Regions from separate parts of the Macrococcus equipercicus genome, predicted to be linked through region 1. Evidence: riboswitches for the same ligand, from Rfam matches in the RefSeq annotation. Region 1 holds a riboswitch; the other holds the start of a gene.

Region 1 (8,370 bases):
CGATTCCGTCCTGCTTGTACGTGCTTGTCTGGTAGATAGGCGTGGAGACTGCCCCGGTAAATTCATCGGTCGTACGGCCGCCGTGAATCATCATTGTTTTCTTTTTCATTATAACGCTCCTTAATCATATATATGCTGTGATAAATAACGGTCGCTTGCATCCGGGAAAATAACAACGATATTTCCCTGGACATAAGGTGCCTGGTTCAGTGCTGCAGCAAGTGCAGCGCCCGATGAACTGCCGACCAGCAGCCCTTCACGTCGTGCCAGTTCTTTCACTGCATCAAACGCGGCGTCATCAGTAATGGTCTCAATCGCGTCAATCAGTTCCCGTGTCATAAACTTCGGCCATACTTCCACACCGATACCTTCTGTGCGGTGTGACCCGCTGTCACCGCCGTTTAAGATCGAGCCGACTGGTTCAACGACGACCGTGCGCGCACCTCTTGGCTTCAGCCGTTCAGCGAGACCGGTGAACGTCCCGCCGCTGCCTGCACCGGCAACAATCATCGCGACCTCACCGAGTTCAGCGGTCAGTTCATTTGCCAGTTTATCATAACTTGCGGGATTAGCTGACGATTCAAACTGATTCGTATAGTAGGCGCCGGTCCTCTTTGCGTCTGCCGCGGCTGCTGCACGGGCGCCGAGCATACCGTCAGCAGTCGCGGTCATGATCAGCTCTGCGCCGAGCGCCCGCATGATCGCCTGCTTCTCAATACTGAATTTCTCAGGAACATAGAGGCGGAGTTTCAAGCCGTGCGCGAGGCAGGCGAGAGCGAGGCCGATGCCTGTATTGCCGGCAGTCGCCTCTACAACTTCACCGGTGCTAATGTCACCGCGGCGCACAGCCTCGTCGATCAAATGACGGCCGAGCCGGTCTTTCACGGAGCCGCCGAGATTATACATCTCAAGCTTTGCGAACAGGCGCACACCTGCCGGCAGCTCAAATGCTGTCAGTTCGACAAGCGGTGTGCCGCCGGTTAAGTCAGCAGGCTTGTGATATGTCTTTTTAGTGAGGACCGTCAGATGAGCGAAGTTGTTCAGCTGCACCGACTCAAAGTTGAAGCCGTGCTGCTTTGCGATGGCCATGATTGTCTCTTTCAATGGATAGTATTCGCGGTTCAAATCCTCGACCAGATGATGATGGCCGAGCGCCTCGTAATGGCGGATGATGTGCTGTTTCTCGTCCCGGCTGTTGAACATCGTATCAAGGATGACGATGCGGCCGCCGTCATTGAGCAGTGTGCCGTACTGTTTGATGGCTGCTGACTTTTCCGTGTCCGTCAGATGATGGAAGGCGAACGAACTGATGATCGTATCGGCTTCGGTCGCAGCAAAATGCAGGAAGTCACCTGTCTTGAATGACAGGCCGGTCTTCTGCTCGCCGATTGCCGCCATCTCAGGGCTTGGTTCGTATGCGGTCACTTCCAGTCCTTTGTTCAGGAGCAGCAGCGTCAAATTGCCGGTACCGGGACCGAATTCAATCGTCCGTCCTTCAGCGCGCTTTGCTGCTTCCTTCAGCATAAACGTGTAGTTCTCGAACACATCTTTGTACTCTGGATTATGACCGCTCACTGCCTCGTCATAATTCACAGCCCATTCCTCAAAAATATCCATAAAAGATAAAGCCATTATGCCACCTCTTCTTTTTCCTACTGATTAACTCGGGATTAATAATACCATGAATGTCTTGTAGTGACAATGAAATGATTTGTGAAAATGCCGGCATCATACTATAATACTTCCAACAGAGAAGTCTGATTATTATGATTTCTAAGGAGGGAGTTAGATGAGAAGAGTCATAGTGGAGCCTTATGACAGCATATGGCAGCATCTCTACATTGAAGAAGCACGGAAGCTCCGCGACGTGTTCAAAGACCAGCTTGTGGCCATCCATCATATCGGTTCGACAGCTGTGCCGGGGCTGGCCGCGAAACCGGTCATCGATATCATGCCGGTCGTCAAAGATCTTGCGGCGGTCGATGACTTGACCGACTGTCTCACAGCGCTCGGCTACACGGTGCACGGTGAGAACGGCATACCGGGCCGCCGCTATTTCCAAAAAGGCGGTGACAACCGGACGCATCACGTTCATGTGTACCAAAAAGGAGATGCCAATATCGTGCGGCATCTGGCGTTCCGTGACTACTTGCGGACGTTCCGCGGTGAGATGGAACGCTATCAAGCCCTGAAGTTCGAGCTTGCACAGCGCTATCCGTTTGATATCGCGTCCTATATCGAAGGGAAGAATAGTTTCGTCCTGGTGATGGAGCAGAAAGCATTGTCCTGGTATAACAATCATTCGTTGCTGCCGAAAGAACTGATTTCGTGAGAGCCGGGCTTTTTTCTTAAATTTTCCTTAAAAATTAAGGGACGCTATTGAATCCGGTCATGTTTAATGCTATAACAAATGGCAAAGAGGTGAGAGGATGACAAGCGTCCTGATAATTGAAGATGAGATTGAGATTGCTGAAATGATTCGTTTCATTCTGCTGAAAGAAGGCTTTGAGCCAGTAAATATCGCGCTGAACTGCAAGGAAGCGGAAGACCGGCTGGCCGTTCACCATGACACGTATATACTGGACATCAATCTGCCGGACGGCTCAGGGTATAAGCTTGCTGAGCAGATCAGAAGCTTCTCGAAGGCACCGATCCTCTATGTCTCAGCGAATGTCACTGACGACGACAAGCTGAAAGGCTTCGCTACAGGCGCAGATGATTATATTACAAAACCTTTTAACCCGCTTATTTTAGCGGCACGCGTCAAAGCGAATGCCCAGCGTTATGTACGCGATTACCGGAATGTTGCGTTTTTCTTTGATGAGCGGAAAGCAGAGCTGATTGTGGACGGCAGGACGTATCACCTGTCCGGCAAGCAGTATTTACTGATGCAGTATTTGTACGAAAACCAGAACAGGGTGCTGACGAAAGAAGAGATTTACGAGGCAGTGTGGGAAAATCGCTTCGTCGATGAGAACACAGTAATGGTCCATGTCAGAAAGCTGAGAGAGAAGCTCGAGGACAATCCGAGTGAACCGAAGCGGCTGCTGACCATCCGCAGTGTCGGCTATATTTTAAAAGTAGGCATTGAAGAATGAGCATCGGACGGAAATTCACATGGCGTTTCATCAATTATTTCCTATTATTATATGTATTGATCAATATCGCTGTCATCGCGCTCTTCATTTATTTGACCATCCGCTGGGACGGCACGCTGCTCACCGGTGACCTCACGACTGAGTCGACGTCAACGATGCAGTCACTGATCAACACGAAGGGCGGCATCTCCATCAAGCAGCCGCTCCGGGATGCACTGAAGAAGAATGACAGCATGCTGCTTATTAGAGATGAGAACGGCAGGACACTAAAAGTCTTCAACCAGAACAATGAACAGCTGCACGGGCTGTACTGGTATTATATTCAAGATATAACGACATGGTCGCTGACACCTGACCGCCAGGCGGTTTTAATCAGCCGGAAGCCGATCGTCAAGGCGGCGGAGCTGTTTGACTTAAGGCAGGACGACAAGCTGAAGCGCTATATGAATCAGCATGAGCTCGGTTTATTCATGCAGAGTTCACGAGCGGCGGAGCTGAAGAAGATCCATGGTGATTTCTCGACGAAGCTTATTGAGAAGGCGTGGTTCCAGGATTTAAACGGGGATAACTTCAATGACTACAATATCCGGGAGACGATGCGCGACGGCCGCTACTACTTGTTCGTCCAGAAAAATCCGAGCGTGCTCGACAAGCAGATCATCTTTGACGAGAACGGCGTGTTCAAAGATCAGGCCTTTATGTCGGACATAAAGAATTTCCTGCTGTGGTACCTCGGCTTTTCCGTCCTCGTATTCGGTATCATACTGACGCTTGCGCTGATTCTCGGCTACCGGCTGACACGGCCGCTCGTCCATTTTATCGACTGGGTGAAGCAGCTGCAGAGCGGGACTTATGTAGTGCCGGAGAACGACAAAGTATATCGGCGTGGCCGTCTGCGCCGAAAGTACCGCATGTATACGTCTGTCGATGAATCGATTAAAGAGCTGACGACGAAACTCCGGATGGATGAAGCGTATCAGAAGCGGATCGGCAAGCTGCGTGAGGAATGGATCGCAGGAATCAGTCATGACTTGAAGACGCCGCTCAGCTCGATTTACGGCTACAGCAAACTGCTGACAAGCGACATCGAGATCACGGGCGAGGAACGGCAGCGATTTGCCGAGATCATTGAAGATAAAGCGCTCTACATCGATACGTTGATCAAAGACTTGAACATGACTTACGAGCTGAAAAGCGATGTGCTGGAATTCAATAAGGAAGCAACGCCTATCGTGCCTTATATCAATCAGTTTGTCGATAACTACAATCAGCCGAACTTGCGCTATGTCAATCAGACGGATGTAGTCGTGTTGATTGACCGCGAACGGATGAAGCGGGTGCTGCTCAACATTATATCGAATGCCTTCGTACATAACGATAATGTTGACGTCTGGCTCAACACGACAGTAGTGGACGATGCGCTGGTCATCACGATTGCGGACAACGGCAGCGGCATCAACAAAGAAGAACTGCCTTATATATTCAACCATTATTATCGAGGGACGAATACGACCGCTGACACTAACGGCTCCGGCCTCGGTCTCGCGGTTGCGCAGCAGATTGTCCGCAGCCATAACGGCCGGATAGAAGTCGAGAGTTCGGTCGCAGGGACGCAGTTCAGAATTTATCTGCCGCTTAATGAGACATGAAATAAATGAATTTTCAGTCAATAATAGGTTGACGTTTCCAGCAAACAATTGTATAGTGTTCAATAACAATTCAATCACTTATCAAGACGGATCGAGGGAACGGCCCAATGACGTCCAGCAACCTACCTTACGGCAAGGTGCTAATTCCTACCAGCAGCAGCTGGAAGATAAGAAGAAGAGGCATTCCTTATCTGACAGGGATGCCTCTTTTGTTTTCTTGAATGAGTGGAACAGGAAGGAAATGAAACCATGACAACTAATTCAACGGCAGCAATCGCCTATACAGAAAGCATCACCCGCTATATCGCAGCACATGAAGACGACATTATTAAAATCAGCCATGCCATCCATGCACGGCCGGAGCTCGGCAACGAAGAGTACTTCGCGCAGGAGCAGCTGTCAGAGCTGCTGGAAAGAAACGGATTTGACGTTGTCCGTGACATCGCAGGCCATCCGACCGGCTTCATCGCGACTTATAAAGCGGCGCAGCAAGGGCCGGTCATCGCGTTTTTAGCGGAATATGATGCGCTGCCTGACCTTGGACACGCATGCGGCCATAACATTATCGGCACGAGCAGTGTCCTTGCCGCTTTGGCACTGAAGACCGTGATCGATGACATCGGCGGCGTCATCAAAGTATTCGGCACACCGGCAGAAGAAGGCGGCGTGAACGGCAGCGCGAAAGCGACTTATGTCAAAGCCGGCCTGTTTGATGACTGTGACGTCGCGCTCATGGTCCATCCGGGACATGAATCATACCGCACAGTGCCGACGCTTGCCGTCGATGTATTTGAAGTCGAGTTTTTCGGCAGAAGTGCCCATGCCTCAGAGAATGCCTTCAACGGCGTCAACGCGCTCGACATGATGATCAGCTTTTTCAATGGTGTCGGACAATTGCGACAACATATTAAACCAAAAGACAAAGTTCATGGTATTATATTAAATGGTGGCGCAAGTGCCAATATTGTACCGGATTATACGAAAGCAAGATTTTATACGCGCGCGCTCAGCCGTCGTGATTTAAACGGGCTGACAGAGAAAGTGGAACGCATCGCAGCAGGTGCCGCGGAGATGGCCGGTGGTCAGTACAGACTGAATCATATTCAAAACGGTGTCGATGAATTTATAGTGAATGACCGTCTGGACGATCTGTTTGAACGGCATGCTGCGCTTCACGGCGAAGTGATTCAGCACGATGACTTTGGCTTTGGGTCTACGGACACGGGAAATGTGAGCCATGTCATTCCGACGATTCACCCGCACCTTAAGATCGGTCCGTCCACATTGATCGGGCATACGTATGAATTTGAGCAGGCCGCAGCAAGTGCTGAAGGCGACCGCGCGCTGCTGCAGGGTGCCCGTATAATGGCGACAATGGCAGTTGAGCTAATCACACAACCAGCTGTCCTTGACGAAATCAAGGAGCTGCATCAACATCTGAAGGGGTAAATTAATGAACAATTTCGCTGCGAAACTACCGCTGACACTACACAAACTATATGGTGATCATGTAGTTTTTACGTCCCGCCCGTCGTTCGGCAAAAATCCATGGCTGACGACTGAAGGACATCAATCCAATATGCTGACAGCCCGTGAACTGCTGATCGCTGATATGCCGGTCATTGTCCACGAAGCAGCAGTCGGCGACAAATCACGCGCCTTATTTGAAGCAGCCGGTATCGCTATGCCGGAGAACTTCCGCAGTTATACGGATGAAGCTTCTTATAATGCGCGGCTCAGAGAAGCAGAGAACAACGGAGAAAAGATTTTCTTTCAATATACCCATGAAGCAGAATATGTGAATTCTGAGACGTCATATGTAGACCGTGCGACGTTCATCGCACTGAACAACAAGATGCGTCTAGCGGAATGGACGAAAGGTAAATTTCTGCCGCACCGTGAAGTAGTGAATGTCAAAGTGCTGGCCGACAAACTTCGTGACTGGGAATTCCCGTATGTACTGAAGCCGGCGGACGACCACCCGACAGCAGGCGGTTACGGCGTGATGATCTGTTATAATGATAAGGATTTGAAAAAAGCATTGCAGCGCATCGGGGAAGCAGAAGGCGCGAGTGATTTCATCATCGAAGATTTCATTCAGACGACTGCCAACTACTGCGTGCAGTATGCTTACAGTGATGAACTGGGGATGAAGTACTTAGGTGCCTCAATCCAGAATACAGATGAATATGGGAAATATAAAGGCAACACGACGGCAGAGCATGTGCCGGAGCACGTCATTAAAGCCGGGCAGGAAATTATGCAGAACGGCGTTGACGCAGGTTACCGCGGCATCGCAGGATTCGATCTGCTGCTGGATGACAAGGACCATGTTTATGCAATCGACTTGAATTTCCGTCAGAACGGCTCAACGTCATTGCTGCTGATTAATGATTTACTGGCAGGAGAACACAAGAAATTCCTCGGCTATTATTCCAATATCGAGAACAGTAAGTTCTATGACCGCATTATGCAGGAAGTAAAATCCGGTCAGCTGTTCCCGCTCGCTTATTATGACGGCGATTTCTACAGCAAAGATCAGACGATATCGCGCTTCGTCGGCATATGGCACGGCACAAAAGAAGAAGTGGCAGCAAAAGATGCAGCATTGGCTGCTTTTAACTCATAATGGAAATCCCGCAGCTGACTTTAGTCAACTGCGGGATTTTTTTGGCTTGAAGTGAAAGACGGCAGCCGTTTGAAGGCCAAAATTCAGGAGAAGACTGTCAGACTAAGTGAAAAGTGGCCTTCAGGAGCGGTTTGAAGGCCAAAATTCAGGAGAAGATCGTCAGATTGAGTAATAAGCTGACGGCCGCACTATGATTAACGGGCAGCTGCTTCCATTAGACGCATCGTTCCGACGGCGCCTGAGAATTCACCATTTTCGATGAAATAAGGTTTAAAGCCGCGGAGAACAGTGTAGTCCATGACGACTTCGCGCAGCAGGGCGTTGCCTAAAAATGAGGAGCCGATATAGACGACATGCTCTGTCTTGAATTCACGGGCTGCATGAATAGAAATTGTTGTCACTGTTTCACCGACGACACCCATGACTGCTGCCAGCTTGTCATCAGCTGTGAATGTCATGTCATGCATATTGTGGAGCACATTACCGAAGTTCGCGGCTGTCAAATCACCCGGAATCGGCGTCTTATCCCCTTTATAAATATGTTTGACTTTCAAGTCGATCTTCTCACGGTCGCCTGCTGCCGCACGTGACGTCACTTCACTGAAGTCAGTGATGCCGGTCAATAAATAACTTAAACCTTGGATCATGCCGCCGCCTGCACCAGTACCGCCTGCACGCAGCTGATTCTCACCGTCGACAAAGTGAATGGATGTGCCGGTGCCGACGTTGGCAAATATATAGTCAGCAAGCGCGATGTCATGCTGCTCAAGAAAACTCTGGATGCCTCTGAACGTCGCGTCAAACTCAATCGACTGAAACGCCTGCTGCGGAATGAGTGACTGCAGATAAGTCGCCTTGCCGCCGGTCAGTGCAACGTCAGCATCCGGCAGTGCTGCAAGCCATGCTGCAACTTCTGTAATCTCAGTAGAAGGCTGCTTTTTGAACGTGAGCTGCCCCTGGTCCTCAACCGCAATTTTAATTAATGTGCCACCTG
Region 2 (8,370 bases), 330 kb from region 1:
TCCGGTATAGCAGCATGACTCATCGTCGCAGGATGGGACAATATTGTTTCTACGCCACCCAGACTGACTGAGACAAGCAGTAGTGTAACGTTATCCACAAACGTTTGAGCTTGCGTCTCATCTGCCAGCCTAAAGCCAATGACTGCCCCGCCGTTTACTGCTTGTTTCACGTGAATATCACTGTCTGCTGGATAGTAAACAGTCGCTACAGCAGGATGCTGCTTCAGGAAACGGCATACTTTCTCAGCGTTAGTCACGCTTTGATTAAATCGTACTGCCAATGTCTTCAAATTTTTCGTCAATGTCCATGCATCATAGACACCGAGTCCCGAGCCTGTGCCGTTCTGGATGAGATAAATGTCCTCAGCAAGCTTCGGACAGTTGACGATGACTGCTCCTGCGATAAGGTCGCTATGACCGCTTAGAAACTTGGTCGCCGAATGAATGACAATATCTGCCCCGTGCTTAAACGGCGACTGCCCGAGTGGTGTCATAAACGTATTATCGACTGCCAGCAGCACATCATTGTCCTTGGCAATTTGGCTGACTCCTGAAATATCAGTGACTTTGAACAGTGGATTAGACGGTGTTTCCACATAAATCAGCTGTGTATTAGGCTGCACTGCCCGAGCAATTGCTCCTAAATCTGTCTGATCTACCGTTGTGAAGTCAATGCCGAAACGCCTGAAGATGCGTTCCGTCAATCGATAAGTCCCGCCGTATACATCGTCCGGCAGAATGACATGGTCGCCGGCCTTCAATGTCATAAAGACAGCAGTAATGGCAGCAATCCCTGAACTAAAGGCAAAACCGTGGTTACCGCCTTCTAAGTTAGCAAGTTTCTCTTCCAGCAGACTGCGGTTCGGATTACCGCTTCGTGCGTAATCATAGTCAGCAGCACCACCCAGTACTTCCTGGTGATAAGTCGAAGAGTAATAGAGCGGCTGATTGGCTGACGTATAGTCTTTGCCTCTCGGACTATCGAGTATCAACGATGTTTCCTGTGAGTAACTCATCATACCGCCTCCTTGACTGCTGCATGTTTTAGCGCCTGGATAATGTCTTGTTCAATATCATTGTAATCTTCGATACCTACAGAGATTCTGATTAACTGCTCATCAATCCCACGCTTCTGCTTTTCTTCCTCGGGCATATCGACATGCGTCTGTGTATAAGGGAACGTAATGAACGTTTCAGTACCGCCGAGGCTCTCAGCGAAAATACAGACTTTCAACTGTTCAAGAAACGGGCCGACTTTATAATTGTTGTTCAGCCTTAAGCTCAGCATCCCACTCTCGCCCGCGTACAATACTTCCTGAACAGCTTCGTGACTTTCGAACGCTTGCGCCAGACGCCGGGCATTATCGCTGGAACGTTCGATTCTCAAGTGCAGTGTCTTTAAGCCGCGGAGCAGCAAATAGCTGTCAAACGGTGATAGTGTGGCACCGATCATATTATGGAACTGACCGAGCTGTTCGCCTAACGTCTCATCATTGACTGTCACGACACCTGCCAGCACGTCATTGTGGCCGCTGATATATTTCGTCGCTGAATGGAGGACAATATCTGCGCCATCTTTCAGCGGTGTAGATAAGTAAGGCGTTAAAAATGTGTTATCAATAATCGTCAGTAGATGACGTTCACTTGCTATGGCATAGAGAGGAGTTAAATCGACAGCAGTCATCAGCGGGTTGGAGATCGGTTCGATGAAAAATGCGCGGGTATTGTCAGTAATTGAGTTCGTCACTTCTTCAATATTGTTGAAATCGATATATTTAAAACAGACGCCGTACTGCTCTGCGTAGTAATCAAACAATCTGAATGTCCCACCGTATAAATCAAATGATACAAGAATTTCATCAGCAGGTTTGAACAGATTACAGACAAGCTGGATGGCAGCCATACCGCTTGCTGTGGCAAATGAATATTTCCCGCCCTCAAGACGAGCGAACACCTCTTCGAAATGAGAACGCGTCGGATTCTTCGTCCGTGTGTAATCAAATCCAGTTGACTCACCCAGCTTGGCATGAGCATAAGCTGTCGCCAAGTAAATAGGATTAGACGTCGCCCCTGTCACATCATCTGTTCGCGAAATTTGTGCTAACGCTGTTTTCATAGTAACTCCTCCTTAAAATAAAAAAATACCCCTCTGAAAAAGAGGAGTACATTGTATCAACTCATATTCCAGGATTCACCTGTTGGATTTAGCACCGTGCATCAGCCGGTTGCTGAGACTTCAAAGGGCCAATTCCCTCCATCTCTCTGTATAAGTTATTAAATTTTATGAAAGTGTATCATTATTTTGAATAGTAATTCAATAGTACTGGTTAATTTAATCTTTAACACTCTATCAATTATTCATTTCATACTAAAATGTTAAAAATACTATACATTATGTTAGAAATACTATACATTAGTTGTAAGGAGTGAATCATTTGAAGTTAACGTCTCGTTTAAAGGAATATAGGGCAAGAGAAAGAATTAGTCAGTCAGAACTGGCTAATAGAGTGAATGTCACACGCCAGACAATAGGTTTTATTGAGAAAGGAACATTTTCCCCCTCAATTACATTAGTACTAAAAATTTGCCACGAATTTGATTGCAGAGTTGAAGATTTATTTACATTGGAGGATGAGTCAAATGAATGAAAATAAAATTCGATTTTATTACCCGCTGGTTCAATTTGTAAGTATTTTATTCCTCGCACTACTAATTATTCCTATTTCTTTAGTAACAGAGTTTAATATCAATGATCAAGAAACGCTTTTTTCAATCAATGTTGACTTCTTTAAGTATGGCATTGATTTTAGTGTCATCATGCTTATTGCACTTGTGTTAAATTTAATATTTCTCATAGTGATGATTTACTATTTCATTAAAATCAAGAAGCAGCACAAACATTTAAATCTACTTAATAATATATTTCCAGAAATCAATGACAATGATGAAGGATTATCTTTCGTTACGTACCAATCGCTGAAAGCTGTCTATAGCTTTATCGGCTTAGCGTTACCTATTATGGTCGGCATTATATTATTTCTACCTGATAATTTTGTAACAAAGTCACTGTTTCTTACATTACTGATGTTTATTGCGGCGGCATCTTACTTCATTTATTTTTTAAAAACAAGGCAACTGCTAAAATGATTTTATTATCATTCAGCAAATAAAAAAGATGAGATTAAATCTCATCTTTTTTATGTTATTTAACCGGTATCCACATTTCAGCTGTATAGTCAGCTGCTGTGACATTACCGAAAGGATAGTATTCAAATTCTGGAGCATTTCTTAAGTCATGCTGGGAAGCAGGTATAATGACTTCATAAGCTTCATTAGTGACACGCTGAATTTCACGCGAAACGGGGCGTCCTGCCTCAAATACTATATATTTACCTGCCGGGATGTTATGAGAAGCCCATTCTGACGTTTCCCGGTCAGAACTCACTCCGATCATATAATCGACACCGTTGTCCGTCGGAAAATATATGCCGAAAAATCCTTGAAATTGTTCATCTGCTTCAAGTGTTAAGCGCGCGCGTTGGTCTGACTGCTTAAAGTCAGTCCAGAACTGCTGTATTTTTTCCTGTGCTTCTTCTATACTGTCGTAGCTTCTTTTCTCTCCGATGACCCGTGTCTCTGCTAGTTCTCTTACTTCATATGCCATTATTCTTCCTCCTCGGATGATATCATAGATCATCTATTTATTTAAATGACATCTTAAATACTTTCGGCAGTTCTGCCTCAAAGCGCATTGCTTTATTGGTCGTCGGATGTGTGAATGCCAGAACGTTTGCATGTAAGCCGATACGTCTGAACGGGTTTGTTACAGCTCCGTATTTTTTGTCACCGACAATCGGATGACCAAGCTCTTTCATATGAATCCGTATCTGGTTTTTACGCCCTGTCTCCAGATTGACTTTTAATAATGTCTGCGTGCGATTGGTGTTCAGCACTTTATAATACGTCACAGCCTTTTTGCCGTTGTTCGGAGTTTTGCTGGAATGCATGGTCAACGTTTTATCTTCAGTGAGCCAAGTTGTAATAGTGCCATCTTCTGTCATGCGGCCTTCTACAAGTGCGATATAAGTCCGTTCACTTACTAACTGCTTCCAGTTGTGCTGCAGCACTTGCTGCGCTTTTTTGTTTTTCGCATACATCATGACACCGGACGTCTCGCGGTCGAGCCGGTGGACTACATATATACGGTTTTGTGGATGTGCTCTTTTAACATAGTCTGACAGCAGGCGGAATGCTGTGTTTTCGTTATCTTTTTCTGATGCAATAGATAACAGCCCCGCTTCTTTGTTCACTACGATGACATCTGTATCTTCATGCAGTATTTCAATCCCTTTGATTTTCGCTTTTTTGTTCGGTGCGCTTGTACGGATTTCCACGATATCACCTTGTGCGAGTGGTGCATTGAACTGACTCGTTGATTCATTGTTAATAAAGACATGGCCTCTACCGAGCATTGTCTTCACTGTCTTCTTACTTCTCTCCGGCATTACTTCAAATAAAAACTTGAGTAGTTCTGTTGCTTCGTGTACTTCCCATGCGGCGTCACGGCCATTTCTTCTGTTCATTATATACGTCCTTTCGGTCATGTGATGACCGTGCTATTAATTCATTTTGCTTATTAAATGGTAAGGTGAGTAAAGTGAGTATTTATTAATATATTCAAGCTTAACCAATGAATTCTCTTACAGTGGCAGCCAGCAGGTAAACGTTCAATAGACTGAGAACCACTGCCAAGAGCCAGGCAGCAGCTGTTACAAGTTTAGAGCTGATGAACTCCCCCATGATTTCTTTTCTGCTTGTCGCGATGACAAGCGGGATAATACTGAACGGTAAAGCTAAGCTAAGAAAAACTTGTGTGAATATCAGCAAGTCTTCAATCTTATCATGACTAGAGCCGTAGAACAGCAGGCAGACAAATATAGGAACAACAGCTATTACTCTAGTGATCAGGCGTCTTGCCCACTGCGGCAGCCGAATGTGCAGATAACCTTCCATGACAATCTGACCAGACAGTGTCCCGGTAATCGTCGAGTTCTGCCCGCTTGCCAGTAGTGCAACAGCAAACAGCGTACTCATCGCGGCACCGCCTGCAGCTCCGCCGACATGTGAATGAAGGAGCGCGTTATAAAGCTCATAAAAACGTCCAAGTGACTGCTGGCTGCCATAAAACAGGGCAGCACCTAAAACCAGTAATAGACAATTGACAACAAATGCAACAGACAGCTGAATGTTGGAGTCTATCATGGCATACTTAATAGCCTGACGTTTCCCTTCATCATTTCGTTCATAGTTACGCGACTGCACTAACGACGAATGAAGATACAAGTTATGCGGCATAATCGTTGCACCGATAATTCCAAGTGCTATGTACAGAGCGCCCTGATCAGTGACCACTGCTTTGTGCGGGATGAATCCTTTGAGAACAGCACCCATATCTGGTGATGCCATTATCACTTCGTAAGTAAAGATGAGAAGCACTGAAAAGATAAGGACACCGACAATCGCCTCTATCTTTCTGAAGCCGAGATGCATAATCATCAGCAATAAGAAAACATCGAGAATCGTAATCGCAACGCCAACTGCTAACGGCAGACCAAAGAGCAGATTCAGCGCAATCGCACTGCCGATAATCTCCGCAATATCAGTTGCCATAATCGCGAGCTCGGTAATTAACCACGCGAATACACTTAATTTTTTCCCTGTCATCTGCCTTGTCACCTGAGCGAGATCCATGCCACTTGCGATGCCGAGCCGCGCGCTCATCGCCTGCAGCAGCATCGCTGACAGACTGGACAGCAGAATCACGAACAGCAGAATATAACCATATCGTGCGCCGCCCGTCATCGACGTGATCCAGTTGCCGGGATCCATATAACCTACCGCTACAAGCAGGCCCGGACCAATGTACATCAGCAGTTTTTTCAATCCAGTCGTCTGCGCATCAAAGGACACAGTGCCATTAATTTCTTCTAAACTTTTATTCATATAGCCACCTTTTTAATGGAACTTACCTTACTATCCATCTTCCTTATTATCTTATGAGTACGTTCTTTCCACTGCTTACCATTATAAACGAAGCTGCTACGATTGACACTCATGAGAATTAACTTTAGGTGATCCTTTCCCTCTTCTTCTATTATCAATTAAAAAGCCAGCCCATTAACTGGACTGACCATCATGTTTTAACAAGGAATAAATATAAGCATCCTTATAGTCATCTCTATTTTTCAAATAACTTCTCAGCTTTCCTTCCAGCGTAAACCCGCTTCTCTCAGCTACTTTTTGACTTGGAATATTATCGCACTCTATTATCAGAGTAATTCTGTTGAAGTTAAAGCTGTTAAAACCAAGACTGCATATACCAGTCACGGCTCTAGTCATAATCCCGTTGCCCTGCAGGTCTTCAGACAACCAGTAACCGATATCAGCAGACCGATTAGATTGGTTAATATTATGAAAATCAATCATTCCAGCTACCATCTGCTGGTAGCGGATAACGAGAGTCACCGACTTTCCAGCGCCGAAATTTTTCATCATTTCTTTAAAAGTAATGATCTCCTCATCTTCGTTTTGAAGATGATCAAGCCATGGCAGAAATTCTTTCAAATAATCACGCTGTCTCTCAATTAAACGATAGACGACCGGACCATCTATTTCCGGACGAGGGAGAGCAAGTTCTAGTTCATCATCAATTTTGTATGAAAGCATGTATATCCACTCCTGTTATGTTATCCTCAAATGTCTTTCATCTTTTATTTCTTCTAAATAACTAACAATCTGTAAATAATTTTCGTCAGTAAAATCTGTAAATATATACCACTCTGAACGATAATATATTTCAAATTTGCTTTTTAACATGCCTTTTTTAAATCGATATGTTTCAATCTCATCAATCGGAATGCTGTGAGAATTAACTGCTGCTTCTAATAATGGGTTAAAAATAATTAATTGGTTCGTTGTATCTAATATTAACTCACCTGGAAAGTTAACCATTCTAAAATTAAAAGTTTTTATTTTACATGCTGTTTTTATCATCATCTCGTCACCTCTAATATTTTATTTAAAAAATATATGATTAATCACAACTATCGATGAAATGAATCGTGTATCTTTCATATGGATCCACTCAGAATACTAGTGACGTCTATAATCATTTAGATTCTCGAACACATGCATCAGTTGTTTGTTTTCTTTAAAGATTTGTAACTGCAGCTGATGAGAAGGATCTGTTAATGATTTAACATTAAAGTCCGGTTTAAACGTATCATTTATAATCATTTCCTTGTCCAGCACATCACCGGCAGCAGGCGTTAGTTTAAGCGTTTTCGACGTGCTTTTATGACCGGATTTTAGTATTTCATCCGGATACAAAATATTTATATATAGCACTGGATGATGTTTTTCTATGTAACTACTAGCACTTGGATCTATAACATATTTAATAATGTACTGCACATTGTTATTTGCTGTTTTAACATTAAAATCTTTAATCATAAAGTGCGGCTGAATAAATAAGTCTTCTACTGTTAATGCTTTATTAACTGCAGGAGTTTCCTCTGCTTTTTTGGCCTGCTCAGTTGTTACCTCTTCTTGTTGTTTTTGAACTTTGGCATGTTCCCTATGCTGGCTGCAACCTGTTATAACTATCAGTAATATGATGATGACAACTAATCTCTTCATTAATCACCACAGCTCCATTATTTAATTTCACAGAAATATTACAATATTCTAATTTTTTATATATAATTACATCATAATATGTAACGTCTGGAATTGGAAGCAAATTATTAATTTTATAATAATTTACTTTTTATTGGATTAAACTATAGAGGTGCATTGGTAGCAATAACGATGATTAAAAATATTACAGAGGAAAATTTAACCGAGCTATAAATTCAGTGCACTTCTTTCTTATTCAAGATACCTATTAAACCCGCCTTCGCTGTTAATCAGCTGACCAGTAATCCACTGGCCTTTATCACTGTGCAGGAATAATACTAAGTTAGCAATATCGTCAGGCTGCCCCCAGCGTTTGTCATTGAATTGATTCGAAATCTGATGATAGACTTCACTGTTCTGCTCGATATAACCTGTATCTGTCGGCCCTGGATTAACAACATTCACTCTGATATTCCGTTGTGCCAGTGCATATGAGCTTTGCATGCCTAAGTTTGTGACAGCTGCTTTTGATACCGCATAAGGAATCTCAGAAGTCATCGGTCCTAGGTGTTGACCTGACGTAAACAAAGTAATGCATCCTTTTTCTGCTTGTAATTGTGCCTTGAAGTGTTTAATCAGCAGCATAGCAGCTGTTACATTCACTGTCAGATGTTTATTAATCTCTTCTGCATT

What was found. Region 1 has a riboswitch for S-adenosylmethionine ahead of KFV11_RS10155 (M20 family metallopeptidase). Riboswitches for the same ligand answer to the same signal wherever they lie in the genome.
Region 2: another riboswitch for S-adenosylmethionine. It lies ahead of KFV11_RS00515 (PLP-dependent transferase); the one in region 1 lies ahead of KFV11_RS10155 (M20 family metallopeptidase).

What each region holds. Positions count from the first base shown of each region.
Region 1 covers NZ_CP073809.1:1,905,112-1,913,481, reverse strand. The annotation lists gene KFV11_RS10185 (bifunctional cystathionine gamma-lyase/homocysteine desulfhydrase) at 1-109, opposite strand, end outside; gene KFV11_RS10180 (PLP-dependent cysteine synthase family protein) at 121-1,026, opposite strand; partial or broken gene KFV11_RS10175 (methyltransferase domain-containing protein) at 1,072-1,617, opposite strand; gene KFV11_RS10170 (GrpB family protein) at 1,790-2,332, shown strand; gene KFV11_RS10165 (response regulator transcription factor) at 2,430-3,098, shown strand; gene KFV11_RS10160 (sensor histidine kinase) at 3,095-4,747, shown strand; SAM riboswitch class I at 4,823-4,921, shown strand; gene KFV11_RS10155 (M20 family metallopeptidase) at 4,997-6,196, shown strand; gene ldmS (L-aspartate--L-methionine ligase LdmS) at 6,201-7,376, shown strand; gene coaW (type II pantothenate kinase) at 7,571-8,370, opposite strand, start outside.
Region 2 covers NZ_CP073809.1:93,346-101,715, reverse strand. The annotation lists gene metC (cystathionine beta-lyase MetC) at 1-1,016, opposite strand, end outside; gene KFV11_RS00515 (PLP-dependent transferase) at 1,016-2,116, opposite strand; SAM riboswitch class I at 2,175-2,273, opposite strand; gene KFV11_RS00510 (helix-turn-helix transcriptional regulator) at 2,436-2,648, shown strand; gene KFV11_RS00505 (hypothetical protein) at 2,641-3,147, shown strand; gene KFV11_RS00500 (GyrI-like domain-containing protein) at 3,203-3,664, opposite strand; gene KFV11_RS00495 (RluA family pseudouridine synthase) at 3,702-4,583, opposite strand; gene KFV11_RS00490 (Nramp family divalent metal transporter) at 4,684-6,003, opposite strand; gene KFV11_RS00485 (GNAT family N-acetyltransferase) at 6,178-6,726, opposite strand; gene KFV11_RS00480 (PH domain-containing protein) at 6,742-7,053, opposite strand; gene KFV11_RS00475 (hypothetical protein) at 7,153-7,698, opposite strand; gene KFV11_RS00470 (SDR family oxidoreductase) at 7,930-8,370, opposite strand, start outside.